DNA from 3 places in the Streptomyces sp. NPDC057623 genome. Region 1 is predicted to be linked to each of the others. Evidence: predicted binding sites of a transcription regulator. Region 1 holds the regulator's gene; each other region holds the start of a gene.

Region 1 (10,331 bases):
GATACCCCCGATCGGGTGAGGCCGAGGGCGGCTGGGCGGTGGACGGCACCGCGGGGACCGGGCCCCGGCTGGCCCGTGTCTGGCACGGCTCCGAGAACCTCATCGAGGACCTCCGCCGCGCCCTGGAGAAGGAGCCGCCGCTTCCGCCCGACACCCACCGCACCGGGCCCGTCACCTACCCCTGGCCCGGCGAGGCGCTGGGCGCGCGCGGGGTGCGCGGCACGGCGCTCGCGTACCGCCTGGTCGCCGGCGGCCGCCCGCTGGGCACGCTGGTCATCGGGCGGGCCGACCTCATGCGCTTCCCCGACGAGATCACCGGGCTCGTCGAGGACCTCAGCCGCCGGGTGGCCCTCGCCATCGGCGCGGCCCGCCAGTACGCCCGGCAGGCCACCATCAGCCGGGTCCTCCAGCGCGGTCTGCTGCCCGGCGCCGTCGCGGAGATCCCCGGGGTGGCCAGCGCCCTGGTGTACGAGCCGTGCGACAAGGGCGGCCCGAGCGGCGACTTCTACGACCTCTTCCCGGCCGGTGACGGCCGCTGGTGCTTCGCCATCGGCGACGTCCAGGGCAAGGGGCCCGAGGCGGCCGTCGTGATCGGCATCGCGCGGCCCTGGCTGCGGCTCCTGGCCCGCGAGGGCTACCGCGTCGCCGACGTCCTCGACCGCCTCAACCAGCTCCTCCTCGACGACGCCACGGAGGCCGCCGACGCCGCCGCCCGCGCCCTCGTCGGCCCGGTCGCCCCCGGCGACGGCCCCCAGACCCGCTTCCTGTCCCTCCTGTACGGCGAACTCACCCCCTTCGACGGCGGCATCCGCTGCACCCTCGCCTCCGCCGGACATCCGCTCCCCCTGCTGCTGGGCGCCGGCGGCGAGGTCCACACGGCAGCGCACCCGCAGACCCTCCTCGGGGTCGTCGAGGACGTGACGTACACCAGCGAGACCTTCGAGCTGCTCTCCGGCGACACCCTGCTCTGTGTGACCGACGGGGTCACGGAGCGGCGCAGCGGATCCCGCCAGTTCGACGACGGCGACGGCCTCGCGACCGCCCTCGCCGGGTGCTCGGGGCTGAACGCCCAGCTGATCGCGGAACGGATCCGTCGGCTGGTGCACGAGTTCAGCGGCCGCCCGCCGGACGACGATCTGGCGCTGCTGGTGCTGCAGGCCGAGTAACCGGCGGGGTACGGGACAATAGAACCCATGCCCTCCGCACTCCCCGACGGCGAGCCCGTCCCCGCCGACGGCGCGCTCCCCGCGTCCGCGCTCGCCGGGTCGGCCGACCGCCCCCTCGGCTTCTACCTGCACGTCCCGTACTGCGCGACCCGCTGCGGCTACTGCGACTTCAACACCTACACGGCGACCGAGCTGCGCGGCACGGGCGGAGTGCTGGCCTCCCGCGACAACTACGCCGAGACCCTCGTCGACGAGGTCCGCCTGGCCCGCAAGGTCCTCGGCGACGACCCGCGCGAGGTCCGCACGGTCTTCGTCGGCGGCGGTACGCCCACGCTGCTGGCCGCCGACGATCTCGTACGGATGCTGGGGGCGATCCGCGACGAGTTCGGGCTGGCGCCGGACGCGGAGATCACCACGGAGGCCAACCCGGAGTCCGTCGACCCGGCCTATCTGGCCACGCTCCGGCAGGGCGGCTTCAACCGGATCTCCTTCGGCATGCAGAGCGCGAAGCAGCACGTACTGAAGATCCTGGACCGCACGCACACCCCCGGCCGCCCCGAAGCCTGCGTCGCCGAGGCCCGCGCGGCGGGCTTCGAGCACGTGAACCTGGACCTGATCTACGGCACACCCGGGGAGTCGGACGACGACTGGCGGGCCTCGCTGGAGGCGGCGATCGGCGCCGGACCGGACCATGTGTCGGCGTACGCCCTGATCGTCGAGGAGGGCACCCAGCTGGCCCGCCGGATCCGCCGGGGCGAGGTCCCGATGACCGACGACGACGTCCACGCGGACCGCTACCTGATCGCCGAGGAGACCTTCACGGCGGCCGGTTTCGACTGGTACGAGGTCTCCAACTGGGCCACCTCCGAGGCCGCCCGCTGTCTGCACAACGAGCTGTACTGGCGGGGCGCCGACTGGTGGGGCGCCGGCCCAGGAGCCCACTCGCATGTGGGCGGGGTGCGCTGGTGGAACGTGAAGCATCCGGGCGCGTACGCGGCCGCGCTGGCGGCGGGGCGGTCGCCGGGGGCCGGGCGGGAGCTGCTGTCCGAGGAGGACCGGCGGGTCGAGCGGATCCTGCTGGAGCTGCGCCTTCGGGAGGGGGTGGCGCTGGAGCTGCTGCGGGAGGAGGGGCTGGCGGCGTCGCGGCGGGCGCTGGGGGAGGGGCTGCTTGAGGGCGGTCCGTATGAGGAGGGCCGCGCGGTGTTGACGCTTCGGGGGCGGTTGCTGGCGGATGCGGTGGTACGGGATCTGGTGGATTGATCACTCGGGCGAGTGAATCCCCCCGGAACGCCGGTTCGGTCCTTAACCTGGTTCGTAGGCTGCCGCCAAAAGGACGCGGCGGATGTGGAGGGCCACGGAGATGACCGCTGTGGACGAGCGTGGGATGACCAGGTTCTTCGAGGAGTTCGAACCTCCGGAGGGCGTGAGGGTCGAGCTTCTCCGGGGGGAAATCGTGATGATGGCGGCTCCCGATCTGGTGCACAACCGGATCGTGGCGGACGTGCAGGACCAGATCCCGCGCAGGCCCTGGGAACGACTCCAGACGACGGACCTGGACATCATCGACGAGGCCAGCGAGCCCATTCCGGACCTCGTGGTGCTGGAGCGTGGTGTGGCTCCGGACTCAGGCAACCTCGTGCCGTCCCAGATGGTCACATTGGTGGTCGAGGTGGTCTCGAAGACGAGTGTCGACCGGGACTACGGGATCAAGCGCTCTATCTACGCGGCAGGCAAGATCCCTGCCTACCTGATCATCGACCCGATCATGGCGCACTGTGTTCTCCTCACCGACCCCATCGGCGACGGAGATCAAGCCGACTATCGCGGGCAGTGGATCACGAAGTTCGGCGACCCCGTGCAACTCGAACTGCTCGGTATGGAACTGGACACGAGTGAGTTCGGAACCCTGACGGGGGTCAGGCGTCACCGGCTGCCGTAACGAAGTCGATCAACTCCTCCACCCTCCCCAACAACTCCGGCTCCAGGTCCTTGTAAGACCCCACCCGCTTCAGGATCGCCTGCCACACCGCCCCGGTGTTCTCCGACGGCCACCCCAGCGCCCGGCACACCCCCGTCTTCCAGTCCTGCCCGTGCGGGACCTTCGGCCAGGCGGCGATCCCCAGCGACGACGGCTTCACCGCCTCCCAGATGTCGATGTACGGGTGGCCCACGACCAACGCGTGCTCACTCGTCACCGACTCGGCGATCCGCCACTCCTTCGTGCCGGGCACCAAGTGGTCGACCAGGACCCCGAGCCGCGCGTCCGGACCCGGTGCGAATTCGGCCACGACCGACGGCAGATCGTCGACGCCCTCCAGGTACTCCACGACCACGCCCTCGATGCGCAGGTCGTCACCCCAGACCTTCTCGACCAGCTCGGCGTCGTGGCGGCCCTCGACGTAGATACGGCCGGCGCGGGCCACGCGGGCGCGTGCGCCGGGGACGGCGACCGAACCGGAGGCCGTACGGGTGGGACGTACCGGGGCCGCGCCTGACGGGCGTACGAGCGTCACCACCTTGCCCTCCAGCAGGAACCCCCGCGGCTCCAGCGGAAACACCCGGTGCTTGCCGAAGCGGTCCTCCAGGGTCACCGTGCCCGCCTCGCAGCGGATCACCGCGCCGCAGAAGCCCGTGCCCGGCTCCTCCACCACCAGGCCCGGGTCCGCCGGGACCTCGGGGACGGGCTTGGGCTTCTTCCAGGGCGGGGTCAGGTCGGCGGAGTACTGGCGCATTCGGATGACGATAGGAGAAGCGCGGGCCGCGCGTCCTGCCGTTCAGCCCGACACGCCGAAACGGGCGGCCAGCGCGTCGCGCTGACGTCGTACGAACTCCGCGTCCACCACCGCTCCGTGACCGGGCACGTACAGTGCGTCCTCGCCGCCCAGGTCGAGGAGGCGGTCCAGGGCCGCCGGCCACCGGGACGGTACGGCGTCGGGGCCCGCCTGGGGTTCGCCGGACTCCTCCACCAGGTCGCCGCAGAAGACCACCTCCCGGTCACCCGCGGCCCCGCCCGGCACGAGCACGACGAGATCGTGGGCCGTGTGGGCCGGGCCCACGTTCGCCAGGAGGACCTGGCGCCCGCCGTCCAGGTCGAGGGTCCACTCGCCGCTCACCTGGTGGCGCGGCTGGACCAGCGCGTCCACGGCCTCCTCCGCGGACGCCGGGTCCAGACCGTTGCGCACCGCGTCCGCCCGCAGCTCCTCGCGCTCGTGCGCGAGGACGGCGTCCATGCCCACCGGGCCGTACACCTCCGCCCCCGCGAAAGCCGCAGCCCCGAAGACATGATCGAAGTGGGGGTGGGTAAGCGCGAGATGAGTCACACGGTGACCGGCGAGCCACTGCGCCTGCGTACGCAAGCGCACGCCCTCACCGAGGCTCGACCCGGCGTCGACGAGCAGGGCGACGCCGTCCCCGACGACCAGCCCCGCCGTGCAGTCCCAGCCCGGAAGCCGACACCGTCCGACCCCCGCCGCCAGCCGCTCCCACCCCAGCTCTTCCCAAGTCACCGTCATACGGCGACGCTAAACGACACCACCGTCGGGCACGGTGGTGCGCGACCGGCCTTGCCCGGGGCGTACCCCACCGCCGTACACTGGCCGGGGACGGTTGGCACTCACCAGCGCAGAGTGCCAGGCGAGACGCCAAGGGGACGACTTCTGGAGGTGTGCGCGATTGCTGAGTGAACGCAGGCTTCAGGTGTTGCGTGCCATCGTCCAGGACTATGTCGGGACCGAGGAGCCGGTCGGGTCGAAGGCCCTGACCGAGCGGCACAGCCTCGGCGTGTCCCCGGCGACCGTCCGCAACGACATGGCGGCCCTGGAGGACGAGGGCTACATCGCCCAGCCGCACACCAGTGCCGGACGGATCCCGACCGACAAGGGCTACCGGCTGTTCGTCGACAAGCTCGCCGGCGTCAAGCCGATGACCCCGCCCGAGCGGCGCGCCATCCAGAACTTCCTCGACGGCGCCGTGGATCTCGACGACGTCGTGGCGCGCACCGTGCGGCTGCTCGCGCAGCTCACCCGGCAGGTCGCCGTCGTGCAGTACCCGTCGCTGACCCGGTCCACCGTCCGGCACGTCGAGCTGCTCTCCCTCGCGCCCGCGCGGGTGATGCTCGTGCTGATCACGGACACCGGGCGGGTCGAGCAGCGGATGGTCGACTGCCCGGCGCCCTTCGGTGAGGGGTCGCTCGCGGATCTGCGCGCGCGGCTCAACAGCCGGGTCGCGGGGCGGCGCTTCAGCGATGTGCCGACCCTCGTCGAGGACCTCCCCGAGGCCTTCGACCAGGAGGACCGCGGCACTGTCTCGGCCGTGCTCTCCACCCTTCTGGAGACGCTCGTCGAGGAGAACGAGGAGCGGCTGATGATCGGCGGAACCGCCAATCTCACCCGCTTCGGACATGACTTCCCCCTCACCATCCGGCCCGTCCTGGAGGCCCTGGAGGAGCAGGTCGTGCTCCTCAAACTCCTTGGCGAGGCGGGTGATTCGGGCATGACCGTGCGCATCGGGCACGAGAACGCCTATGAGGGACTCAACTCCACGTCCGTCGTGTCGGTCGGCTACGGTTCGGGCGGCGAGGCAGTCGCCAAGCTCGGCGTGGTCGGACCGACCCGCATGGATTACCCGGGAACGATGGGAGCGGTACGCGCAGTGGCACGTTACGTCGGACAGATCCTGGCGGAGTCGTAAGTGGCCACGGACTACTACGCCGTGCTCGGCGTGCGTCGCGACGCGTCGCAGGAAGAGATCAAGAAGGCCTTCCGGCGGCTCGCCCGCGAGCTGCACCCGGACGTCAATCCGGATCCGAAGACCCAGGAGCGGTTCAAGGAGATCAACGCCGCTTACGAGGTGCTGTCGGACCCGCAGAAGAAGCAGGTCTACGACCTCGGCGGCGACCCGCTGTCCCAGGCGGGCGGCGCGGGAGCCGGTGGCTTCGGCGCGGGCGGCTTCGGGAACTTCTCGGACATCATGGACGCGTTCTTCGGTACGGCGTCGCAGCGCGGTCCGCGCTCGCGCACCCGCCGGGGCCAGGACGCGATGATCCGGCTGGAGATCGAGCTCGACGAGGCGGCCTTCGGCACGACGAAGGACATCCAGGTCGACACGGCCGTCGTCTGCAACACCTGCAACGGCGAGGGGGCCGCCCCAGGCACCTCCGCCCAGACGTGTGACATGTGTCGCGGTCGCGGTGAGGTGTCGCAGGTGACGCGGTCCTTCCTGGGCCAGGTCATGACGTCCCGGCCCTGTCCGCAGTGCCAGGGCTTCGGCACCGTCGTCCCGACGCCGTGCCCGGAGTGCGCGGGCGACGGACGGGTCCGGTCCCGCCGGACCCTCACGGTCAAGATCCCGGCCGGTGTCGACAACGGCACGCGGATCCAGCTCGCCGGTGAGGGCGAGGTCGGGCCGGGTGGCGGTCCCGCCGGTGACCTCTATGTCGAGATCCACGAGCTCCCGCACTCGACCTTCCAGCGGCGCGGCGACGATCTGCACTGCACGGTGACGATCCCGATGACGGCGGCGTGCCTCGGCACGAAGGTGCCGCTGGAGACGCTGGACGGGCTGGAGGAGGTCGACATCCGGCCCGGCACCCAGTCCGGTCAGTCGATTCCGCTGCACGGGCGTGGGATCACGCATCTGCGAGGCGGAGGGCGTGGCGATCTCATCGTGCACGTCGAGGTGACGACGCCGACCAAGCTGGATCCCGAGCAGGAGCGGTTGCTGCGCGAGCTGGCCAAGCTGCGAGGCGAGGAGCGGCCGCAGGGGCAGTTCCAGCCGGGGCAGCAGGGGTTGTTCTCGCGGTTGAAGGATGCGTTCAACGGTCGTTGACGTGAGCTGCGGGGTCGCTGCTGGGGGTCCGGGGGTCGGCCCCCGGGGAGGCACGGTCTGCCGGGGCAGCAGGGGTTGTTCTCGCGGTTGAAGGATGCGTTCAACGGTCGTTGACCCCTGGTGCGACGGGCGCTGACCCCCACGGGAAGTGTTGGCCTATGCCAAGGGGAAGGGCCGATTCGGACTTGTTCGGAGGACGTGACAACATGCCGTCATGTCCTCCGCGCTGACCGATCTCTTCCCCCACCCGATCGTGCAGGCCCCCATGGCAGGCGGCGTCTCCGTGCCGCAGCTCGCCGCTGCCGTGGCCGAGGCCGGAGGGCTGGGGTTCCTCGCCGCCGGGTACAAGACCGCCGACGGGATGTACCAGGAGATCAAGCAGCTCAGGGGGCTGACCGGGCGGCCTTTCGGGGTCAATCTGTTCATGCCGCAGCCCGAGTACGCGGACGCGGCCGCCGTGGATGTCTACGCCCACCAGCTCGCCGGTGAAGCCGCCTGGTACGAGACCGAGTTGGGGGACCCGGACAGCGGCCGGGACGACGGCTACGACGCCAAGCTGGCCGTGCTGCTCGACAACCCGGTGCCGGTCGTCTCCTTCCACTTCGGCGTGCCCACCGGTGACGTCCTGGAGTCGCTGCGCCGCGCCGGGACCTTCACCCTCGTCACCGCCACCACTCCGGACGAGGCCCTCGCCGTGCAGCGGGCCGGTGCCGACGCCGTGATCGTGCAGGGTGTCGAGGCCGGTGGGCACCAGGGGACGCATCGCGACAACCCGGAGACGGACCGGTCCGGCGTCGGGCTGCTCTCCCTCGTCGCACAGGTCCGCGAGACCGTGAGCCTGCCGATCGTCGCCGCCGGCGGCATCATGCGCGGCAGCCAGATCGCCGCCGCCCTCGCGGCCGGGGCGAGCGCCGCCCAGCTCGGCACCGCCTTCCTCGCCACCCAGGAGTCCGGCGCCAACGCCGTGCACAAGCAGGCGCTGACCAACCCCCTGTTCGTACGGACCGAGTTGACGCGCGCGTTCTCCGGCCGCCCCGCCCGTGGCCTGGTCAACCGCTTCCTGCGCGAGCACGGCCCGTACGCCCCCGCCGCCTACCCCGAGGTCCACCACCTCACCTCGCCGCTGCGCAAGAAGGCCGCCTCCTCCGGCGACCCGCAGGGCATGGCCCTGTGGGCGGGCCAGGGCCACCGGATGGCCCGCGAGCTGCCCGCCGGGCAGCTGGTCGAGGTGCTGGCCGCCGAACTGGACGCGGCGTCGACAGCGTTGTCGGGCAAGGGGGGTCCGCGATGACCGCCCCGGTGTTCGTGGTGGAGCACTTCGACGCCGGCGCCGGCGGACAGTACGTCCTCGACGGCCCGGAAGGCCGCCACGCGGTCTCCGTGAAGCGGCTGCGGGCCGGCGAGGAGGTCGTCCTCACCGACGGAGCCGGGCGCTACGCCGTGTGCGACGTGATCGCCGCCGAGGGCAAGGACCGGCTCGTCGTCCACATGACCTCGGTGTCCGAGGACCCGGAACCCACCCCCCGCATCACCGTCGTCCAGGCCCTCCCCAAGGGCGACCGGGGCGAGCTCGCCGTGGAGACCATGACCGAGGTCGGGGTCGACGCCGTCGTGCCCTGGCAGGCGGCCCGTTGCATCACGCAGTGGAGGGGCGACCGCGGACTGAAGGCGCTCGGCAAGTGGCGGGCGACGGCCCGCGAGGCCGGCAAGCAGTCCCGCAGGCTCCGCTTCCCCGACATCGCGGACGCGGCGACGACCAAGCAGGTCGCGGCGCTGCTCGCCGGAGCCGACTTCGCCGCCGTACTGCACTCCGACTTCGAGCACGGCAGCGAGCCGCTCGCCACCGCGGAACTGCCCTCCGAGGGTGAGATCGTGCTGGTCGTCGGGCCCGAAGGGGGCGTCGCCAAGGACGAGTTGGCCCTCTTCGAGGAAGCCGGGGCGAGGGCGTACGTGCTGGGGCCCAGCGTGCTGCGCACGTCGACCGCCGGGACCGCGGCGACCGCCCTGCTCCTCGGCCGTACCGGCCGCTGGTCCTGACGTCGGACACTCGTCCGGTTCGCGACCCCGGACCGGAACCGGAACCCGGAGTGGCCGTATGTGCCCTACCGCGTCGGCCGGGACAGTGGCAGGCTGCCCTCCATGGGGGCATTCAGGAGGATTTGGGGTCGCGCGGGCCACACGGGGCGTACGCGTGGGGTGCGGGTGGCCGGTGTGGCGGGACTCGCGGTGGTCGCCGTTGGCGGGGCGGTCGGCTGTGACCCCGGTGGGCTGAGTTCCGCGACCGTGGCGTTCACCACCGACCAGACCGTGACCGCGGAGCTGGAGCGGCAGAAGGCCGATGTGCAGTGGCTCAACTGCACGGGCTCGTACGACAACGGCGACGGCGACGGCAAATCCGGTGCGGCGACGGCCAGCGCGAACACCGTCGTCAAGGTCGACTGCGAGGGCGAGACCGCCGACGGCAAGGACATCGTCGTCACCGGCCGGATCACCCGGGCCGTCAGCGGGTCCTGCGTCCGCGGGGACCTCGTCGCCAAGATCGGCGGCAAGGAGTGGTTCCACGTCAACGGGCTCGGCGACTGCGACGCCACACCCTCGCCCGTCAACCCGTCCGGCGGCGGACAGCAGCCCGGGCCCACCGTCACGGTGACCGTCACCAAGACCGTCTACTGCAAGGAGCACCCGAACTGCTGGCCGGAAGGCAAGTGAGCGGTCACGGCCCGGAGTTGGGCAAGTGATCCAAAGGTCTGTCCCCGGACGCCGCCCCTGCTTAAGGTGATCGGGTGACTCAGTCCGTGACGTCCGGATCGTCTTCGTATCTCCGGTATCCGCATCTGCACGGCGACCTGGTCGCCTTCACCGCCGAGGACGACGTGTGGCTCGCCCCGCTCGACGGCGGCCGGGCCTGGCGGGTCAGCGCCGACAACGTGCCGGTCACCCTGCCGCGCATCTCGCCCGACGGGACGACCGTCGCCTGGACCTCCACCCGCGACGGCGCCCCCGAGGTGCACATCGCGCCGGTCGACGGCGGCCCCTCGAAGCGCCTCACCCACTGGGGCAGCGGGCAGACCCGGGTGCGCGGCTGGACGCCGGACGGCCAGGTCCTCGCGATCAGCACCCAGGGCCAGGCGGGCAGCCGCCGCACCTGGGCCCACACGGTCCCGCTCGACGGCGGACCGGCCACCACCCTGCCCTACGGCCCCGTCGCCGACGTCGTCCACGGACCCCACCTGGTCCTCGCGTCCGCGCCCATGGGCCTTGAGGCCGCACGGTGGAAGCGCTACCGGGGCGGTACGGCGGGGAAGCTGTGGATCGACCTCGCGGGCGACGGCGACTTCG
Region 2 (10,331 bases), on a different contig from region 1:
CGAGGGCTACGCCGCCACGGCCGGCGACGACTGGCTGCGCCCGGCGCTGTGCGAGGACGCGCTGCGGCTGGCCCGCCTGCTGGCGGGACTGATGCCGAAGGAGCCCGAGGTGCACGGCCTGGCCGCCCTGCTCGAATTCCAGTCGTCCCGCGCGACGGCCCGCACCGGCCCGTCCGGCGAACCGGTCCTCCTCAAGGACCAGAACCGCCGCCGCTGGAACCGCATGCTCGTCGCCCGCGGCATCACGGCGCTGGACCGCGCGGGCGCCACGGCCACGGGCGCCCCCGGCCCGTACGCCCTCCAGGCCGCGATCGCCGCCTGCCACGCGCACGCGTACACGTACGAGGAGACCGACTGGCGGACCATCGCCACCCTGTACGGCCTGCTGTCCGCGCGATCCCCTTCCCCCGTCGTCGAGCTGAACCGCGCGGTCGCCGTGTCGATGGCTCAGGGACCGGAGCCCGCACTGGAGATCGTCGACGCCATCGCCTCCGAACCGGCCCTGCGGGAGTACCACCTGCTGCCGAGCGTGCGGGGTGACCTGCTCCTGCGGCTCGGCCGTACGGCGGAGGCGCGGGCGGAGTTCGAGCGGGCGGCGGGGCTGACGCGCAACGAGCCGGAGCGGGAGATGCTGTTGAGGCGGGCCGCCGGCGGGTGACGGTCACTTCAACGGGTGGCCGACCAGCATCGTCGGCGCCCCCGCCACCCGGGTCAGGAACACCGTCGCCGAGTTGGGCCCCTGAGGCTTGACCTTCCTGCGCAGTTCCTCCGGCTCGACGGCCGACCCCCGCTTCTTCACCGTCAGGATCCCGACCTCGCGTTCCCGCAGCAGCGCCTTCAACTTCTTGACGTTGAAGGGGAGTTCGTCGGTGATCGCGTAGCCGGTGGCGTACGGGGTGTGGTGCGGCGCGTCGGCGGTGACGTAGGCGATGGTCGGGTCGATCAGCCCGCCCTCCAGGTCGTCGGCCACCTCGGCGACCAGATGGGCGCGGATGACGGCGCCGTCCGGCTCGTACAAGTACCTCCCGACCGGCCGGACTTCGGGGTCCGGGAGCATGGAGTCGGGGGTCACGTGGATGCCGGCCGCGGCGGGCAGCAGCGTCGCCCGCCGCGCTCCCGGCGTCACGTTCGCGCCGAACCAGAGCATGGCCTCCTTCACGTCCCCGCCGTCCGAGACCCATTCGGCCGTCGCGTCCGCGGGGATCGCCTCGTGCGGGATGCCGGGCGCGATCTTCAGGACGCCGATCGGCGCCTTGAGCGCGGCGGACACGGCCCAGGACAGGGGCGGGGAGTAGGACTCGGGATCGAAGATGCGGCCGCGCCCGGAGGAACGCCGGGCCGGGTCGACGAACACCGCCTCGTACCCGGCCGTGTCCACCTCCGTCACATCCGCCTCGCGCACCTCGACCAGGCCCGCGAGTCCGAGCGCGTCGGCGTTGGCGCGGGCCACCTCGCAGGTCAGCGGATCCCGGTCGACGGCCAGTACGCGGATCCCGGCGCGGGCGAACGCGATCGCGTCGCCGCCGATCCCGCAGCACAGGTCGGCGACGGACCGTACCCCGACCGCTCGGAAGCGCTCGGCCCGGTACGTCGCCACGCTGGCCCGGGTCGACTGCTCGACCCCGTTCGGCGTGAAGAACATCCGCCCCGCGTCAGCCGCCCCGAACTTGGCCACCGCCCGCTGCCGCAACCGCGCCTGCCCGAGGGCCGCGGACACCAGCTCGGCGGGGTGCTCGCGGCGCAGGCGGGTGGCGACGGCGAGTTCGTCGGCGGGATCGGTGTCGCGTACGGCGTCGAGGAGGGCGCGGCCCTCGGGGGTGCGGAGCGAGGCGAAGGAGGCGAGGTCGTTCACCGGGCCATTGTCGGCCAGTCGGTGGATGGTCCGCGGCCGGCGGCGGTGTCGGCCCGGCTCCGGGACGAGTGCCTGCGAAGATCCGGCACCATGCGACTAGTAGTACAAAATGACAAAAGTAGCCCCAATGGGGCATCCGTACGGCGCCGCCGTCGGGAACCCGGGCACTTCCGGGTCCGTGCCGCGATCGCCGCGCTCGCCGCCGCGGCCATCGCCTCGGGCTGCACGCCGGTCGCCGATCCAGGGGCCCCGGGCGGCTCGCACGGCGCCGGGACCGCCCGCTCCACGCCGAGCCGGCAGCCCCTCAAGGCGCCGCCCCCGGCCGCCACCCCGGACCCGCACGCCAAGAAGTTCCGGTCGGGCAGGTCAGCCCTCGCCGCCCGCGCCGCCGCGGCCAGACGCTGGGGCCTGGCGAGAATCCCGCTCACACCCCCGCCGCCCCCCGCCACCAAGCCGAAGATCACCACCCGCGAGGGCTTCGAGGTGGACGGGCACGAGGAACTCGGCCTCCCGCCGGTCTTCACCACCATCCCGACCCGGCAGCGGGTCGTCTTCCTCACGATCGACGACGGCGCCGAGAAGGACCCGGCCTTCCTGCGGATGATGAGCGACCTCCAGGTCCCGTACACCGCCTTCCTCAGCAACTACCTGATCAAGGACGACTACGGCTACTTCGAGCGGATGCAGCGCGGCGGCGTCGCCCTGAACAACCACACCCTCCACCACCCCTACCTCCCGGGGCTCTCCTACCGCCGCCAGCAGTACGAGATCTGCGCCATGCAGGACGTGATCGAGGAGCGCTACGGCAAGCGCCCGCTGCTCTTCCGCCCGCCCTTCGGGAACTACAACAGGAACAGCCTGCGGGCGGCGAAGTCGTGCGGCGTCAAGTACGTCCCGCTGTGGAACGAGGAGGTCTTCGTCGACCGCTGGGACTACCGGGAGTGGGACCGGAAGGTCCGACCGGGTGACATCGTCCTCACGCACTTCCGCGGCAGGGGCGACTGGAAGGGCACAATGCCCGACATGATCCGCCGGTTCCTGAACAAGGTCACGGCCGAGGGGTACGCGGTGGCCCGGCTGGAGGACTATCTGTGAGGCCGACGCCAGGGCCGGGGCCGAGCGCTGCGGCGGCCGTGCTCATGGCCGTGGTGGTCCTGGCGTCCGCCCTGCTCACCGGTTGCGCCCGGCCGGCCGGTTCGGTCGCTCCCGGCGCCGCACCGGCCGAGGAGGCGGTACCCGGCGCCCGCTCGGCGAAGGGCCCGACGCACACGGCACAGCCGTATCGCCGCTGGGGCCTGGCCGCCCCGCTGCCCGCTCCCGAGTCCCCGCCCGCCCGGCGGCTGCGGCTGCCCGGCGGCGCCCCGCTGCCGGTCGTGCACCGCGCCCCCACCCGCGACAAGGTCGTCTTCCTCACCTACGACGACGGCGCGGAGAAGGACCCCCGCTTCGTCGACATGGTCCGTGAACTACGGCTGCCCGTCAGCATGTTCCTCACGGACAGCGTGGTCGGCCCGGGCTACGGCCACTTCGCGCGGCTGCGGTCGGTGGGCGCGTCCATCCAGAACCACACCCTCGACCACGCCGCCCTGCGCGGTCTGCCGTACGCCGGCCAGCGCGCCGAGATCTGCGGCCAGCAGAACAAACTCCGCGCCCGCTTCGGCATCCGCCCCCGCCTCTTCCGGCCGCCCTACGGCACGTACGACTCCACCACGCTCCGCGCGGCGGCGGACTGCGGCATCACGGCGGTGGTGCTGTGGCGTGCGGCGATGGAGGGCGACGGAGGGCTGACGTACGCGCACGGCTCCGGACGGCTGCGCGCCGGCGACATCGTCTCCGTCCCGTCGGGCGAACCGGCCGGCCTGTCCTTGAGGGAGCGGACGACGAGGCTGCTGCGGGAGATCCAGGGGCGGGGCCTCACGGTGGGCCGGCTGGAGGACTACATCTGACGGAACGCTCCGGGGCGTCCACGGCTGAGCCGGTCGACCGGAAGCCCGGCTCAGCCGGCGCGGCGCGGACGCGAATTAGCAGTCCGCTTGACCGAGTGCTAATCGCGGTCATAGTCTCGGGTCTGGCACTCCCCACTGGAGAGTGCCAACTACGCGACGGGCAGGTCCGGCACCCGCGACGACGGATCCACCTGGTCGCCACCTCAGACAGTTAACCCCGTGAGATCTCCGAAGGGGGAGGTCGGATCGTGACGACCACCAGCTCCAAGGTTGCCATCAAGCCGCTCGAGGACCGCATTGTGGTCCAGCCGCTCGACGCCGAGCAGACCACCGCCTCTGGCCTGGTCATCCCGGACACCGCGAAGGAGAAGCCCCAGGAGGGCGTCATCCTCGCCGTCGGTCCGGGCCGCTTCGAGAGCGGCGAGCGTCTGCCGCTCGACGTGAAGGTCGGCGACATCGTGCTGTACAGCAAGTACGGCGGCACCGAGGTGAAGTACAACGGCGAGGAGTACCTCGTCCTCTCGTCCCGCGACGTGCTCGCGATCATCGAGAAGTAATTCACCTCAAGCACTTCTGCTTGTGAGCTGCGCCCCGGGCCCCCGCGACCTCAAGAAGCCGGGCGTCCGGGGCGCAGTTCGTTTCACCCACGTTTTCCGAGAGGGCTGAACCGCTCCCATGGCGAAGATCCTGAAGTTCGACGAGGACGCCCGTCGCGCCCTCGAGCGCGGCGTCAACAAGCTTGCCGACACGGTCAAGGTGACGATCGGCCCCAAGGGCCGCAACGTCGTCATCGACAAGAAGTTCGGCGCGCCCACCATCACCAACGACGGTGTCACCATCGCCCGTGAGGTCGAGGTCGAGGACCCGTACGAGAACCTCGGCGCCCAGCTGGTGAAGGAGGTGGCGACCAAGACCAACGACATCGCGGGTGACGGTACGACCACCGCCACCGTGCTGGCCCAGGCGCTCGTCCGCGAGGGCCTGAAGAACGTCGCCGCCGGTGCCTCCCCGGCGCTGCTGAAGAAGGGCATCGACGCGGCCGTGGCCGCGGTCTCCGAGGAGCTCCTCGCGACCGCCCGCCCGATCGACGAGAAGTCCGACATCGCCGCCGTGGCCGGTCTGTCCGCCCAGGACAGCCAGGTCGGCGAGCTCATCGCCGAGGCGATGGACAAGGTCGGCAAGGACGGTGTCATCACCGTCGAGGAGTCCAACACCTTCGGCCTGGAGCTGGACTTCACCGAGGGCATGGCCTTCGACAAGGGCTACCTGTCGCCGTACTTCGTGACGGACCAGGAGCGCATGGAGGCCGTCCTGGAGGACCCCTACATCCTCATCAACCAGGGCAAGATCTCCTCCATCCAGGACCTGCTGCCGCTGCTGGAGAAGGTCATCCAGGCCGGTGCCTCCAAGCCGCTGCTGATCATCGCCGAGGACGTCGAGGGCGAGGCCCTGTCGACCCTGGTCGTCAACAAGATCCGCGGCACGTTCAACGCGGTCGCCGTCAAGGCCCCCGGCTTCGGTGACCGTCGCAAGGCGATGCTGCAGGACATGGCGACGCTGACCGGCGCCGAGGTCATCTCCGAGGAGGTCGGCCTCAAGCTCGACCAGGTCGGCCTCGAGGTGCTGGGCTCCGCCCGCCGCATCACGGTCACCAAGGACGACACCACGATCGTCGACGGCGCCGGCAAGTCCGAGGCCGTCCAGGGCCGTGTCGCCCAGATCAAGGCCGAGATCGAGAACACCGACTCCGACTGGGACCGCGAGAAGCTCCAGGAGCGCCTCGCGAAGCTGGCCGGCGGCGTGTGCGTGATCAAGGTCGGCGCCGCCACCGAGGTGGAGCTGAAGGAGAAGAAGCACCGTCTGGAGGACGCCATCTCCGCGACCCGCGCCGCGGTCGAGGAGGGCATCGTCTCCGGTGGTGGCTCCGCTCTGGTCCACGCCGTCAAGGTCCTCGAGGGCAACCTCGGCAAGACCGGCGACGAGGCCACCGGTGTCGCGGTCGTCCGCAAGGCCGCCGTCGAGCCGCTGCGCTGGATCGCCGAGAACGCCGGCCTGGAGGGTTACGTCATCACCTCCAAGGTCGCCGAGCTCGACAAGGGCCAGGGCTTCAACGCCGCCACCGGCGAGTACGGCGACCTGGTCAAGTCCGGCGTCATCGACCCGGTCAAGGTCACCCGCTCCGCCCTGGAGAACGCCGCCTCCATCGCCTCCCTGCTCCTCACGACCGAGACCCTGGTCGTCGAGAAGAAGGAAGAGGAAGAGCCGGCCGCCGCGGGCCACGGCCACGGCCACGCCCACTGAGCCCAGCCGCTCACAGCGCGCAGCAAGAAGGCCCCGCCTCCGCACTCACGTGCGGGAGCGGGGCCTTCCCCTTCGCGGGCTTCACTGACCGAGTACCCCCAGTTGCTCCAGCAGTCCCGCCCGGTCGTAGAGCCAGTGGCTCTCGCAGATCGCGCCGTCCCGGAACCGCTGCCAGGTCATGCCCTGCATGCTCACGTCCTGTCCGGTCGCCGGAATCCCCAGGAACTCGCCCTTGTGGCGAGCGACCCAGGTCCACCGGGTGCACACCTGGTCGTCCTGGGCCATCTGGTCGTCGATCCGGAAGGTGAAGTCGAAGGCGGCCCGCCATCCCTCGTACTGCTCGCGTATCCCGTCGATGCCCTGCACGGGCTGCGGGTACGACGGGTCGTGATCCACGTAGTCGCGGGTGAGGTGGTCGCCGATCCGCCCCGGCTCCATCTTGCCCATGGCCTCGAAGAAGGCCCGCGCGGCCAGGACGTTCAGCTGCTCGTCACGCACCACGTCCAGATCGGTGAACGTGGGTTCCTCGTCACAGAGCGCCACCATCTCCCGGAAGATCCGGTCGGTCTCGGGCAGGTTGGAGTTCTGCATCGCCTCCTCGTACGAGGCGAACTCCACGATCTCGATGAAGTGCGCCGGGTCGGACCGGTCCTTGCCGATGATGTCGTGCGTCGCCGTCCGCTTGCCCTTGGTCTGCTCGACCCACCTGTCCATCAGCCGGTTCATCTCGTCGAAACGGCTGGTCTTGCAGTCGATGAGCTGTACGAAGGTCATGGCGTCGTCGCCTCCCGGCCCCCCTGGGTGCGGCTGGACAGCACCATTTTCCCCACTGCGAGGGCCATCCGCCTGTTCACCCGTGCCGTGCGCCCGCCGACGCGCCTACTGGGGCCCGTACTTCCGCCCCGTCTTCGAGCTGATCCCCCCGAGCATTCCCCGCGGCACCAGCTTCGCCGCCCCCATGAGCACCTTGTAGCGGGGGTCCGGGATGGACAACGACCTCCCCCGGGCCAGATCCTCCAGTGCCGTGGCCGCCACCTTGTCGGCGTCCAGCCACATCCACCCCGGAATGTTGTCCGTGCCCATCCCGGCCCGCTCATGGAACTCGGTCCGCACGAACCCCGGGCACAGCGCCATCAGCCGCACCCCGCTCCCGGCCAGATCCCGGGCAGCCCCCTGGGTGAACTGCACGACCCACGCCTTGGACGCGCCGTACGTGCCGCGCGGTACGAAGGCCGCGACCGACGCGACGTTGACGACGCCCCCGCGCCCCCGCTCCCGCATCGCCTCCGTCGCCGCCGACGTCAGACGCAGCACGGCCTCGCAGTGCACCTTGAGCATCTTCAGCTCGTCGGCCATGGAGACGTCGAGGTAGCGGCCCTTGTTGCCGAAGCCGGCGTTGTTGACCAGCAGGTCGACGGGGTTGCGGCGGTCGCCGAGGCGTGCGGCGACCGTCTCGATGCCGGCGTCCTGGGCCAGGTCGGCCGTCAGCACCTTGGCCTCGATGCCGTGCCGGTCGTGCAGTTCGGTCGCCTGCTCCCGCAGCCGCTTGGTGTCCCGGGCCACCAGGACGAGGTCGTGCCCGTCAGCCGCAAGCCGCCGCGCGAACGCGGCGCCGATGCCCGCGGTCGATCCCGTAATCAATGCCGTTGTCATGGCGCAAGATTAGTGACCCGGACCGCGTGCATCCGTTTGCTGCACAGGCCCTCCCGATCAGTGAAGCCCGAGCGAAGGCCGCCGCGGTGAGCGCACGTCAGCGCCCGTGCTCCGCCACGTACTTCCGTGCCGCCGCGAGCGACTCCGGATGCAGCGCCGCACCCGCCGCCAGCAGCCGCGGCAGCAGCTTCCGCTCCGTCGTGACCGCCCGGAACTGAAGCGCCACCGTCACCTCGTGATCCGGGCGGTGGATGATCTCCAGCGCATCGCCCGCCCGGATCTCCCCCGGCTCGATCACCCGCAGATAGGCGCCCGGCGCACCCTTCGCGGTGAACCGCTTCACCCACTGCTTCTCACCCAGATGGCCCTGGAAGGTGGCACAGGGAATCCGCCCGCACGTCACCTCCAGCACCACCTCGGACCCGATCCGCCAGCGCTCGCCGATCAGCGCGCCGGACACGTCCAGCCCGGACGTCGTGAGGTTCTCGCCGAACCCGCCGTTCGCCAGCGACCGCCCCAGCTCGCGCTCCCACTCGTCGAGGTCCTCGCGCGCCACCGCGTACACGGCCTGGTCGTCGCCGCCGTGGTGCTCCCTCTTGCACACCGCGTCGCCGGCCAGGCCACTGCCCCCGATGCCCTTGGGCCCGGGAGCCGCCACCCGCACCGGCCCCGCCACCGGCCGCTTGTCGATGCCGGTCACGACACCGGGGTCATCCGTGTGCGGCACAGGCATCGCCTGGCCCAGGTTCACAGACAGAAGCTTCATGACGGGCACGGTAAGGGACGACCCTCCAAAGTGTCGACGCATTATTCGGCGATCTCCCCAAGGTTCGCTTATGCTCGCTTCCGTGCTCGAAGCCCGCCACCTCCGCGTCCTGCGCGCCGTCGCCGCCACCGGTTCCTTCTCCGCGGCCGGACGCGAACTGGGCTGCACCCAGCCCGCCGTCAGCCAGCAGATGAAGGCCCTGGAATCCTCCGTCGGCACGCCCCTGCTGATCCGCAGCGGACGCGAGATGCGGCTGACCCAGGCCGGTGAGGCCCTGGTGCGGCACGCCGCCGGAATCCTGGCCGGGCTCACCGCCGCCGAGGAGGAGGTCGCCGCCATCGCCGGGCTGCGCGCCGGGCGCGTCCGGCTCGTCTCCTTCCCCAGCGGCAGCTCCACCCTCGTCCCGACCGCCCTCGCCGCCCTGCGCGCCGCGCACCCCGGCACCCGTGTCTCCCTGGAGGAGGCCGAGCCGCCGAAATCCGTCGAGATGCTGCGCGAGGGCGACTGCGACGTGGCCCTCGCCTTCCGCTACGAGGGGGCCGCGGGCGCCGAGGAGTGGGACGACCTGGTCGTACGTCCCCTGCTGACGGACCGTCTCGTCGGCCTCGTCCCGGAACGGCACCGCCTCGCGCGCACCGCGTCGGCCGGGCCCGTCTCCATCGGGGAACTCGCGGCCGAGCCCTGGATCGCCGGCTGCCCACGCTGCCGGGGGCAGCTGGTCGAGGTGTGCGAGAGCGCCGGCTTCACGCCCCGCATCGACTTCGCCACCGACGACTACCCGGCGGTCGTCGGCCTGGTGGGCGCCGGCCTGGGCGTGGCCGTCCTGCCCCAGCTCGCCGTCGAGTCCGTACGCCCGCGAGGGGTGCGCGTGGTGACGCTGGAACCGGCGGTCCGGCGGGAGATCGTGGCGCTCACGCTGCCCGACCTGGCGCAGGTGCCGGCCGTGGCGGCGACCCTCGACCAGCTGGCCCGGGCGGCCGCCCGCTAGCGAAGAAGAAGGGCACGTGTGCGCGTGCCCTTCTATGAAGAAACGTTCCTTCAGGTGTGCGAGCCGGCTTCCCCGCTGGTCGTCGACGCCGACACCAGCCGGTTGCGTGCCCGCCCCATGAGCTCCTCGCGCTCGTCCTCGGTCAAGCCGCCCCAGACGCCGTACGGTTCGCGCACCGCCAGCGCGTGTGCCGCGCACTGCGCGCGGACCGGGCACCTCATGCAGACCTCCTTGGCCGAGTTCTCTCGAGCGCTCCGGGCCGCACCGCGCTCGCCCTCCGGATGAAAGAAGAGCGAGCTGTCCACCCCGCGACAAGCAGCCAGCAGCTGCCAGTCCCACAGGTCCGCGTTCGGTCCGGGAAGGCGGGAGAAATCTGCCATTGCGTGACCCCTTGTAGCCGTTCTGGGCGGATACGGTGTCTACGACCGTACATCTACGATCTAAGAAGATGAAAATATGACTCATTGCGAATCTAGCCCCAAACGCCAGCAAACAGGAAGAAAAAGGGCTGAATGGGGCATGGGTTGTGATGAAAGATTGAGGGTCCGTCGTGCATGTCTGCCCCGTGTCCGTCTCCTCACGTAGAGTGCCGAAGACGGCACATGCCCCCGTAACTCTTTCGAGTGACCGTCGTTGAGAGGGCGGAGGCGGTTGAAGGAACAAGGGCTCGGGCAGGCGTCCGAGACGGTCGACCGCACAGGTGACGATTTCGTACCAGCCTGGAGGCTCAAGGTGACGTGCATCAGCTGCGGAGGGCGGCCATGACATCCGTCCTCGTCTGCGACGACTCCCCGCTTGCCCGAGAGGCGCTTCGCCGCGCGGTCG
Region 3 (10,331 bases), on a different contig from region 1:
CTTCATGTGGCTGCTCCGCCAGTGCATGCTGCAGCGTCCCGAGCTGAATCTCATGCCCGAGCGGGGCGTCAAAGCCGAGGCATATCGCAAGGGCCGCGCCATCACAGACGGCTTCCTGGCGCCCGAGGGTCACTTCAAGGGGCACGGCAACTGGTCCGCAGCCGACGGCGCCCTCATGGCCGTAGAGATCACCTCCCGCGACCGCGACACCAACCAACGCGACCGCATCGACAAGCCCGTCGGCTACGCAGGGGCCGAGATTCCCGTCTACCTCCTCATCGACCGCGACATCGACACCGTCACGGTGTACAGCGAGCCGAAGGACGGGCGGTACCTCCAGGCATCGTCCTACCCGTGGGGGTCCATCGTCGAGCTGCCCGCCCCCGTCGGCATCACCTTGAACACCGAGAAGCTCAAGGACTACGCGGACTGACGCCCTTCGGACGGCATGGAGCTGCGGCCCGGTTGGAAGCAGAGCATCCCCATGTGCATGCTGAAGGCTGCCCGCAGCACCAGCCCCCGGCCCCCGCGAGCTCCCGGAGCCACCCCATGAACCACGCCCAGCTCACCGCCCTCGGCCGCGCCCTCCGCCTCCTCGGCGAGCACGGCGAGGCCCTCACCGCCGACACCCCGGACGCCAGGCTGCACGAGGTCAAGGCGGATCTCCGTCGCGCCCTGGACCTCGTCGACGAGAGCGTCACCGGCGCCGCCCCCAGCACCCGCTGCCCCGAGCACCCGAACGGCCCGGTCGACGAGAACGCCCACGACCTGTGCCTGCTCTGCGAAACCCGCCGCCGGGCCGCCCGCCGGGCCGAGTACAACGGCGGTCCCGTCCCCCCGCCCACCGCCGGGACCGGCCCCTCCCGCTACGGCGTCCGGGGCGACCGCCCCCAGCCCCAGCAGCGCTGGCTGCCGGAGCTGTGGAACGGGCAGGAGTGGCAGCTCTGCGGCACCCCGCGCCGCGACCACCGCGAGGCCGAGCTCTACCTCGCCGCCGCACGCCGCGGCCCGCGCCCCGCGATGGCGTACCGGTTGGTGCACGAGTTCACCGACTACGAGGTGCTGCGCGTCTGGGGCACACCGGTGAAGGTCGACATCGAGCCGTTGGGCAACCTGTAGCCAGACGGCCTCCGGCTACGACTTCGCCCCCGCGGGCTCCGCCGCGCCCTTGGGCTCCATCGGCTTCCCCGCAGCGGCAGCGCCCCCCTGCCGGGGGATGAACGACGCCACCACGAACGCCAGCAGCGCCGCCCCCGCGCCCACCGCCAGGACCACCTTGAAGGCGTTCTCGGACGGGACCGCGGACCCTCCGAGGTTCAGCGTCATCTGGGCGAGGATCACACCCGCGACCGCGCTCGCACTGGACGTGCCGAGAGAGCGCATCAACGTGTTGAGGCTGTTCGCGGCGGCCGTCTCCGACGCCGGTACGGCGCTCATGATGAGGGCGGGCATCGAACCGTAGCCGAAGCCGACACCGGCGCCGATGACGCAGGCCACCAGGACGAAGTGCCAGACCTCGGACATCAGGACGATGTTGAGGCTGTAACCGGCGGCGATGATCAGCACACCCACCATCAGCGTGACCTTCGGCCCCTTGGCCCGGGAGATCGCGGCCGACACCGGGGCCGTGGCCATCATCACGAGCCCCGACGGCGCCATGCACAGACCCGCGATCAGCATCGACTTGCCGAGGCCGTAGCCCGTCTGCGTGGGAAGCTGGAGGACCTGCGGGTTGACCAGGCTCATCGCGAACATCGCGAAACCGACGGCGATCGAGGCCAGGTTGGTGACCAGCACCTGACGGCGGGCCGTGGTCCGCAGATCGACCAGCGGCTGGTCGGTACGCAGCTCCCACCAACCCCACGCCAGCAGGATCACCCCGGCCGCCGCGAACAGACCGAGCGTCGTACCACTGGTCCAGCCCCAGTCGGCACCCTTGGAGATGGCCAGCAGCAGACACACCAGCCCGGTCGCCAGGCCCGCGCCGCCGACCAGGTCGAAGCGCCCGCCGGTGCGCACCCTGGACTCGGGCACGAACAGCACCACGCACACGAACGCCGCGACACCCATGCCGGCCGACGTCCAGAACAGGACGTGCCAGTCGAAGGAGTCAGCGATCAGCGCGGCGGCGGGCAGGCCGAGCGCGCCGCCGATGCCGAGGGAGGCGCTCATCAGGGCGGTGGCGGAGCCGAGGCGTTCGGCGGGCAGCTCGTCGCGCATGATGCTGATGCCGAGCGGGATCACACCGGAGGCCAGGCCCTGGAGCACCCGTCCGACGATCATCGGGACCAGTGCGTCGCTCAGGGCGCAGACCACGGAGCCGCTCACCAGCAGCACGATGCTGACCAGCAGCATCCGCCGCTTGCCGTACATGTCGCCGAGCCGCCCCATCACCGGCGTGGCGACGGCGGCGGCGAGCAGCGTGGCCGTGACCGCCCAGGCCGTGTCCGACGCGGGCGCGTCGAGCAGTCGGGGCAGCTCCGGGACGATCGGGATGACCAGGGTCTGCATCAGCGAGACGACGATGCCGGCGAAGGCCAGCACCGCCACCACGGCGTTCGGCCTCGGCGGGGCGCCACCCCCGGCCTCGGCGGGAGGAGCAGGGGCTTGGGACATGGCGGGGCCTCCGTCGGCGTACGAGCACAAAGGGGTGCGTAATTGACCGAGGCAACCTTAAGTCAGCTGATTGACTTACTCAACCGGCGCCGATCAGCCCTCCCGCCGCACGAACGACCGGACCCGCTCCTCGTCCAGCTCGTACACCGTCTCGTGTGCCCGGGGATCCCGCGCGTGGAGGGTGTGGAACATCGGCCCCGCCGCCCCGCCCAGCTCCACCAGCGAGGCCGACGCCCCGCGCACCACGCGCTCCGTGCCGGGCGCGGCCGTCAGGTCGATGCGGTTGACCACGCCCGGGGTGACCCACACCGGGACGGACTCCAGCAGCCCGAAGAGCTGGAGGTGGTAGTGCCCGCTCAGCACGGCCCGTACGTCACTCCCCCGGATCGCCGCCGCCAGCTCCTCGGGGTCGCGCAGCCCGAAGTGCGGCTGGGTCGCCGAGAGGGCGAGGCTGATCGGCGGATGGTGGAGGGCGAGGACGGTGCCCCGCCCGGCGGGCTCGCTCAACACCCCGCGCAGTCACTCCAGTTGGGCCGCGCCCAGCCGGCCGTACACCTTCCCCGGCACCAGAGAGTCCAGGGTGACGAAACGCCATCCGGCGACCGTGCTCACCGCCGCCCGCTCCGCCGCCGGGGACTCCAGGGCCGCGACGGGCTCCGGATGCCCGCTGCCCAGCACCTTGCCGAAGGCGGTCCGCTCGTCGTGGTTGCCGGTGGTGTAGAAGACGGGGGCGTTCAGCGGGCGGGCGAAGTCGCCCACGAGGTCACGGACCGCCGTATACGCCTCCACCGCTCCGTCGTCGGCGAGGTCACCGGTGACGACGACCGCGTCCACGTCCCGCAGGTGACGGAGATCCGCGAGCATCAGGCGCAGGGAGTCGGTGGCGTTGACGCCCCACTTGTTCGGGGCGTCGGTCCGTTCGAGATGGGTGTCCGAGAGATGCAGTATCCGCATCTCCCGGACGATAGACGGGCAGTTGGTGGTCAGGACAGCGACTTCAGCGCCGCCGCGTCGTAGGGCTTGAGCTCGTCGAGGCGGTCCGCCAGGACCTTCGCCGCCCACTCCGGGTCCTGGAGCAGGGCGCGGCCGACGGCGACCATGTCGAACTCGTCGCGCTCCAGGCGGTCCAGGAGGTCGTCGATGCCCTTGACCTCGGAGCCCTCACCGGCGAAGGCCCTGATGAAGTCGCCGTTCAGCCCGACCGAGCCGACCGTGATGACGGGCTTGCCGGTGAGCTTCTTCGTCCAGCCGGCCAGGTTGAGGTCGGAGCCGTCGAACTCCGGGATCCAGTAGCGGCGGGTGGAGGCGTGGAAGGCGTCGACGCCGGCCGCGGCGAGCGGGGCCAGGATGGCGTCCAGCTCCTCGGGGGTCTCGGCGAGCCGGGCGTCGTAGGCCTCCTGCTTCCACTGCGAGTAGCGGAAGATGATCGGGAAGGACGCGGAGACCTTCTCGCGCACCGCGGCCACGATCTCCGCGGCGAACGTCGTACGGGCCACCGGGTCGCCGCCGTACGCGTCCGTGCGGCGGTTGGTGCCCGCCCAGAGGAACTGGTCGACGAGGTAGCCGTGGGCGCCGTGGATCTCCACGCCGTCGAAGCCGATGCGCTCGGCGTCCGCGGCGGCCTGGGCGAAGGCGTCGATGACGTCGTCGAGGTCGCTCTGGGTCATCGCCTTGCCGGTGGCCTCCTCCGCGCCGATGCGCAGGCCGGAGGGACCGACCGCCGGGGCGTCGGCGAACGGGGGCTGCCCCTGCTCACGCACCATGCCGATGTGCCACAGCTGCGGGACGATCTTGCCGCCCCCCGCGTGCACCGCTTCGGCGACCTTCGCCCAGCCGGCCAGCTGCTCCTCACCGTGGAACCGGGGGACGCGGTCGCTCTGCCCGGCCGAGTCGTGGCCGACGTACGTGCCCTCGGTGACGATCAGGCCGACACCGGCCGCGGCGCGACGCGAGTAGTACGACACGACGTCCTCGCCGGGGATGCCGCCCGGGGAGAACATGCGTGTCATCGGCGCCATCGCGATGCGGTTGGGGACGGTCAGGCCGTTGATCACGGTCGGCCGGGACAGGATCTGGGCCGCACGGGAGGTGGCGGACTGGGTGACGGTCACGTGGAGGGCTCCTCGGAAGTGGCTCTGTTAACCAGGTGGTATGTGCGCGCGCATTGTTGCACCTACTTAAGCAACCACCTATGCACTACGGCACATTCCGCCTCCGACCACGTTGTGCTGTGACCCCGAACACCCTTGAGGTACGTCCAGTGCACGCCCCTAAGGGGCGCGGGGAACTGCGCGACCAGCCCCCACTCACCCGCACCCGCCAACGCGCCGAGGGCGGCACCCCCTGTCGCAACAGGAAGTACCGCCCTCGGCAAGGACGTTGATCAACCGGGGGCCGAAGCCCCCGAGGTCGATCAGAAGTCCATGTCACCGCCCGGCATGCCGCCACCGGCAGGCGCGGCGGCCTTCTCCGGCTTGTCGGCGATGACGGCCTCGGTGGTGAGGAACAGCGCGGCGATCGACGCGGCGTTCTGCAGCGCGGAACGCGTGACCTTGGCCGGGTCGATGATGCCCTCGGCGACCAGGTCGACGTACTCACCGGTCGCGGCGTTCAGGCCGTGACCCGGGGTGAGGTTGCGGACCTTCTCCACCACGACGCCGCCCTCAAGGCCGGCGTTGACGGCGATCTGCTTCAGCGGGGCCTCGAGGGCGAGCTTGACGGCGGCAGCGCCGGTCGCCTCGTCACCCTCCAGCTCCAGCTTCTCGAAGACACCGGAAGCCTGGAGCAGGGCCACGCCACCACCGGCGACGATGCCCTCCTCGACGGCCGCCTTGGCGTTGCGCACGGCGTCCTCGATGCGGTGCTTGCGCTCCTTGAGCTCCACCTCGGTGGCGGCACCGGCCTTGATGACGGCCACGCCGCCCGCGAGCTTCGCCAGGCGCTCCTGGAGCTTCTCGCGGTCGTAGTCCGAGTCGCTGTTCTCGATCTCGGCGCGGATCTGGTTCACACGGCCCGCGACCTGCTCGGAGGAGCCGGCACCGTCGACGATGGTGGTCTCGTCCTTGGTGATGACGACCTTGCGGGCCTTGCCCAGGAGGTCCAGGGAGGTGTTCTCGAGCTTGAGACCGACCTCCTCGGAGATGACCTCGCCACCGGTGAGGATGGCGATGTCGTTCAGCATCGCCTTGCGGCGGTCGCCGAAGCCCGGGGCCTTGACGGCGACGGACTTGAAGGTGCCGCGGATCTTGTTGACGACCAGGGTCGACAGGGCCTCGCCCTCGACGTCCTCGGCGATGATCAGCAGCGGCTTGCCCGACTGCATGACCTTCTCCAGGAGCGGGAGCAGGTCCTTGACGGAGCCGATCTTGGAGTTGGCGATCAGGATGTACGGGTCGTCGAGCGACGCCTCCATCCGCTCCATGTCGGTGGCGAAGTACGCCGAGATGTAGCCCTTGTCGAAGCGCATACCCTCGGTGAGCTCCAGCTCCAGACCGAAGGTCTGGGACTCCTCGACGGTGATGACGCCTTCCTTGCCGACCTTGTCCATCGCCTCGGCGATGAGCTCGCCGATCTGGGTGTCGGCGGCGGAGATGGAGGCCGTGGAAGCGATCTGCTCCTTGGTCTCGACATCCTTGGCCTGCTCAAGCAGGGCGGCGGAGACGGCCTCGACGGCCTTCTCGATACCGCGCTTGAGGGCCATCGGGTTGGCGCCGGCGGCTACGTTGCGCAGGCCCTCCTTGACCAGGGCCTGGGCGAGAACGGTCGCGGTGGTCGTACCGTCACCGGCGACGTCGTCCGTCTTCTTGGCGACTTCCTTGACCAGCTCGGCGCCGATCTTCTCGTACGGGTCCTCGAGCTCGATCTCCTTGGCGATGGAGACACCATCGTTGGTGATCGTGGGGGCGCCCCACTTCTTCTCGAGGACGACGTTGCGACCCTTGGGGCCGAGCGTCACCTTGACGGCGTCCGCGAGCTGGTTCATGCCGCGCTCGAGGCCGCGCCGCGCCTCCTCGTCGAACGCGATGATCTTGGCCATGTGAAGTGGTCCCTCCAGGACTGGGGGTGATTCCTTCGGACCGCGCCCGCGCCCGCGACGGACGGCTCACATGCCTCGTGGTTCCTTGCCCCACTTGGCCTGCGGGCCTCACCGACCCGGTCCTTCTTTGTCACTCTCACCTTCAGAGTGCTAACGCAATGATTAGCACTCGACCCATGCGAGTGCAAGCGGCTCTCGGGGATCGGGCGGGGCGCTCCGCCCGGGGCGAACAGGGCGCGAACGCGTCCCGGACACGGCGAAGGGCCCGCACCCCCCAGGAGGTGCGGGCCCTTCGAAGAAGAACGTCGCTGCTTTAAGTCGACGCGTGCTTCAGCCGGCCGCCAGCCGGACCATGTCCGCCTGCGGCCCCTTCTGACCCTGCGAGATCTCGAAATCGACTCGCTGGCCCTCTTCCAGGGTGCGGTACCCGTCCATCTGGATCGCGCTGTAGTGGACGAAAACATCCGCACCACCGTCGACCGCGATGAAGCCGTACCCCTTCTCCGCGTTGAACCACTTGACGGTGCCCTGAGCCATGCCTAACTCCCCTATTACTGGCCCTTGCACAGATCCACACTTCGCGGATCCGGGTCAGACCTCACCCCCCATCGGTCGGGGGCGTGCGCCGGAACGCGTCGACCGCGGCTGAATGTATCTGCCCAACTGCCGTCTGCAACAGGTCAATCGGACGAGAAATCCGGGCACGACCGGTCGGGAATGTGGGGACAATTCCTCTGACTTCAGGTCAAGTCGGGCCCGGCAAAGGGAACAAAAGCCGCAAAAAACCCGCACACTTTGGCTACTTCTTGTCGGGCTCGCGGTGGAATTCAAGGGCTGCCGACCTGTAGATCAGCGGCGCGTTCCCCAACTGTACCTCGCTCAACCACACAGAATTGCCCCCTCCGCTTCTCTCACGGAGGGGGCAATTCGATGAACTCTCGGTGACCGGGGTTACCGATGGTAATGATCGGTCATTCGGTCAGGCTCAGCCGCCGGCGACGGCCGGAATGATGGAGACGCCCGCACCGTCCGGGGTCGCGGTCTCCAGGCCCTGCTCGAAACGGACGTCGTCGTCATTGACGTACACGTTGACGAACCGACGCAGCTTGCCCTGGTCGTCCAGCACCCGGGCGGCGATCCCGGTGTGGTTCTTCTCCAGGTCGGCGATGACCTCACCGAGGGTGCCGCCTTCGGCGGCCACTTCGGCCTGGCCACCCGTGTAGGTGCGCAGGATGGTGGGGATGCGGACGTTGACGCTCACGTTGTGACCTCCGGTCAGGTAGTCGCCCTCAGGGGCGCGGGGCTGTGTTGCATGTGCGGCTGCCGCCGCGTGGGCGCGACCGGCCCCCACCGGCCCGCGGACGAACGACTAGGCGAGTCCGGCCTCGCGGAACGAATCGAGGTTGGGACGAATGGTCGCGGTGAGCCCCGTACCGGCCACCGCGTCCAGCGTCTTGAGACCGTCGCCGGTGTTGAGGACGACCGTCGTCTTCGCCGGGTCGAGCAGCCCGTTCTCGATCAGCTTCTTCGTCACACCCACGGTCACCCCGCCGGCGGTCTCCGCGAAGATGCCCTCGGTCCGGGCCAGCACCTTGATCGCGTCGACGACCTGCTCGTCGGTCACGTCCTCCACCGCACCGCCGGTACGGCGGGCGATGTCCAGGACGTAGGGACCGTCCGCCGGGTTTCCGATCGCCAGCGACTTGGCGATGGTGTTCGGCTTCTGCGGGCGGACCACGTCGTGGCCGGCCTTGAACGCCGTCGACACCGGCGAGCAGCCCTCGGCCTGGGCACCGAAGATCTTGTACGGCTTGTCCTCGACGAGCCCGAGCTTGATCAGCTCCTGGAGACCCTTGTCGATCTTGGTGAGCTGCGAGCCGGAGGCGATCGGCACGACCAGCTGGTCCGGCAGCTGCCAGCCGAGCTGCTCGCAGATCTCGTACGCCAGGGTCTTGGAACCCTCGGCGTAGTACGGCCGCAGGTTGACGTTGACGAAGCCCCAGCCCTCGCCGGCCGGGTCGCCGATCAGCTCGGAGCAGAAGCGGTTCACGTCGTCGTAGTTGCCCTCGATGCCGACGAGCTCGCCGCCGTAGACGGCGGCCATGACGACCTTGCCCTGCTCCAGGTCGTGCGGGATGAACACGCAGGAGCGGAAGCCGGCCCGGGCGGCCGCGGCGCCCACCGCACCGGCGAGGTTGCCGGTGGAGGAGCAGGAGAGGGTGGTGAAGCCGAAGGCGCGGGCGGCCTCCAGGGCCTGGGCGACCACACGGTCCTTGAAGGAGTGCGTCGGGTTGCCGGAGTCGTCCTTGATGAACAGCTTGCCGGCGTCGACGCCCAGCTCACGCGCGAGGTTGTCGGCCTTGACGAGCTGGGTCCAGCCGGGGTTGATGTTCGGCTTGGTGGCCACGTCGGCCGGAACCGGAAGGAGAGGCGCGTAGCGCCAGATGTTCGCGGGGCCCGCTTCGATCCGCTTGCGGAGCTCCTCGGCGCCGTAGGCCGAGAAGTCGTAGGCGATCTCCAGCGGGCCGAAACACTCCTCGCACGCGAAGACCGGTCCGAGGGGGACCCGGTGGCCGCACTCACGGCAGGAAAGCGCCGCGGCGGGGCCGAGGTCTACGGTGGATTCGGTGGTGCTTGCAACAGTCTGCGCAGCCATGTGAGGCGAGGCCCTTTCTCCTCATCTTCCTCACGACGCATCTCGCCGTGAGACGGATTTGGCACCTTCCCTAGCCGGGAGCCTCGCGTGAACGAGACCGGCTGGAGGGTTGCCGGGGCTTCATCGGGCCGTATCCCTCTGCCCCTCTGGATGAGCGGTATGAAGTTGTGGTCGGCGGGCCGGTCAGGACATGCGATGGTCACCCGCGTTGTTCAAGACTGTAACCGACAACCAGGACAGTTGAGATAGTCGTCCGAACCGCGAGATGGATCACACGCTAAGGAGCCGCCTACGTGCTGGAAGAAGTCGAGCGCTGGCTGAGCACCCGCTCCTGGTCCGCGACCGATCGTCCGCTCCACCAGATCCTGGCCGCCAAACAGCGTACGGGCCAGTCGGTCTCCGTCGTCCTGCCCGCGCTCGACGAGGAGGAGACGGTCGGCGACATCGTCGCGGTCATCCGTCACGACCTCATGCGGCAGGTGCCGCTGGTCGACGAGATCGTCGTCGTCGACTCGGGCTCCACCGACCGCACCTCCGAGGTGGCCGCCGCGGCGGGCGCGACCGTGGTGCACCGGGACGCGATCCTGCCGCGTATCCCGGCCGTGCCCGGCAAGGGCGAGGTGCTGTGGCGCTCCCTGCTCGTCACGACCGGGGACGTCGTCTGCTTCATCGACGCCGACCTGAGGGAGTTCTCCTCCGACTTCGTCTCCGGCATCGTGGGCCCGCTGCTCACCGACCCCGACGTCGATCTGGTCAAGGGCATGTACGACCGTCCGCTGGGCGGCGCCGCCGGTCAGGGCGGACGCGTCACCGAACTCATGGCCCGTCCGCTGCTGAACATGCACTGGCCCCAGCTGGCCGGTTTCGTGCAGCCGCTCGGTGGCGAGTACGCGGCTCGCCGCGGCCTGCTGGAACAGCTCCCGTTCCCCGTCGGGTACGGCGTCGAGCTGGGCATGCTGGTCGACGCCCTGCATCTGGTGGGCCTGGACGCGCTGGCCCAGGTGGACGTGGGGGTGCGCAAGC

Evidence for each region. The regulator HrcA, encoded in region 1, represses chaperone genes, less so after heat shock. The targets are predictions, from matches to a motif close to TTNGCACTCNGNNNNNCNGAGTGCNAA.
Region 2: a site for HrcA is predicted at 3,874-3,900, ahead of groES (co-chaperone GroES). Genes of this name have one in related genera too.
Region 3: a site for HrcA is predicted at 6,815-6,841, ahead of groL (chaperonin GroEL). Genes of this name have one in related genera too.

Annotation. Positions count from the first base shown of each region.
Region 1 is NZ_JBHVGZ010000018.1:1,957-12,287, forward strand. Features, by position in the region: gene ACFU95_RS20065 (SpoIIE family protein phosphatase) at 1-1,166, shown strand, start outside; gene hemW (radical SAM family heme chaperone HemW) at 1,194-2,426, shown strand; gene ACFU95_RS20075 (Uma2 family endonuclease) at 2,527-3,105, shown strand; gene ACFU95_RS20080 (DUF3097 domain-containing protein) at 3,083-3,898, opposite strand; gene ACFU95_RS20085 (MBL fold metallo-hydrolase) at 3,941-4,678, opposite strand; gene hrcA (heat-inducible transcriptional repressor HrcA) at 4,839-5,855, shown strand; gene dnaJ (molecular chaperone DnaJ) at 5,856-6,992, shown strand; gene ACFU95_RS20100 (nitronate monooxygenase) at 7,207-8,283, shown strand; gene ACFU95_RS20105 (16S rRNA (uracil(1498)-N(3))-methyltransferase) at 8,280-9,029, shown strand; gene ACFU95_RS20110 (hypothetical protein) at 9,132-9,701, shown strand; gene ACFU95_RS20115 (S41 family peptidase) at 9,776-10,331, shown strand, end outside.
Region 2 is NZ_JBHVGZ010000001.1:209,799-220,129, reverse strand. Features, by position in the region: gene ACFU95_RS00980 (RNA polymerase sigma factor) at 1-658, shown strand, start outside; gene ACFU95_RS00975 (methyltransferase domain-containing protein) at 662-1,852, opposite strand; gene ACFU95_RS00970 (polysaccharide deacetylase family protein) at 1,943-2,947, shown strand; gene ACFU95_RS00965 (polysaccharide deacetylase family protein) at 2,992-3,798, shown strand; gene groES (co-chaperone GroES) at 4,047-4,355, shown strand; gene groL (chaperonin GroEL) at 4,474-6,099, shown strand; gene ACFU95_RS00950 (ester cyclase) at 6,181-6,873, opposite strand; gene ACFU95_RS00945 (SDR family NAD(P)-dependent oxidoreductase) at 6,979-7,752, opposite strand; gene ACFU95_RS00940 (MOSC domain-containing protein) at 7,850-8,518, opposite strand; gene ACFU95_RS00935 (LysR family transcriptional regulator) at 8,601-9,506, shown strand; gene ACFU95_RS00930 (WhiB family transcriptional regulator) at 9,557-9,886, opposite strand; gene ACFU95_RS00925 (response regulator transcription factor) at 10,268-10,331, shown strand, end outside.
Region 3 is NZ_JBHVGZ010000039.1:56,228-66,558, reverse strand. Features, by position in the region: gene ACFU95_RS31680 (Uma2 family endonuclease) at 1-433, shown strand, start outside; gene ACFU95_RS31675 (hypothetical protein) at 550-1,119, shown strand; gene ACFU95_RS31670 (MFS transporter) at 1,135-2,616, opposite strand; gene ACFU95_RS31665 (hypothetical protein) at 2,710-3,123, opposite strand; gene ACFU95_RS31660 (metallophosphoesterase) at 3,136-3,570, opposite strand; gene ACFU95_RS31655 (NADH:flavin oxidoreductase) at 3,600-4,727, opposite strand; gene groL (chaperonin GroEL) at 5,030-6,652, opposite strand; gene ACFU95_RS31645 (cold-shock protein) at 6,983-7,189, opposite strand; gene ACFU95_RS31640 (MoaD/ThiS family protein) at 7,638-7,913, opposite strand; gene thrC (threonine synthase) at 8,022-9,308, opposite strand; SAM riboswitch class I at 9,327-9,465, opposite strand; gene ACFU95_RS31630 (glucosyl-3-phosphoglycerate synthase) at 9,602-10,331, shown strand, end outside.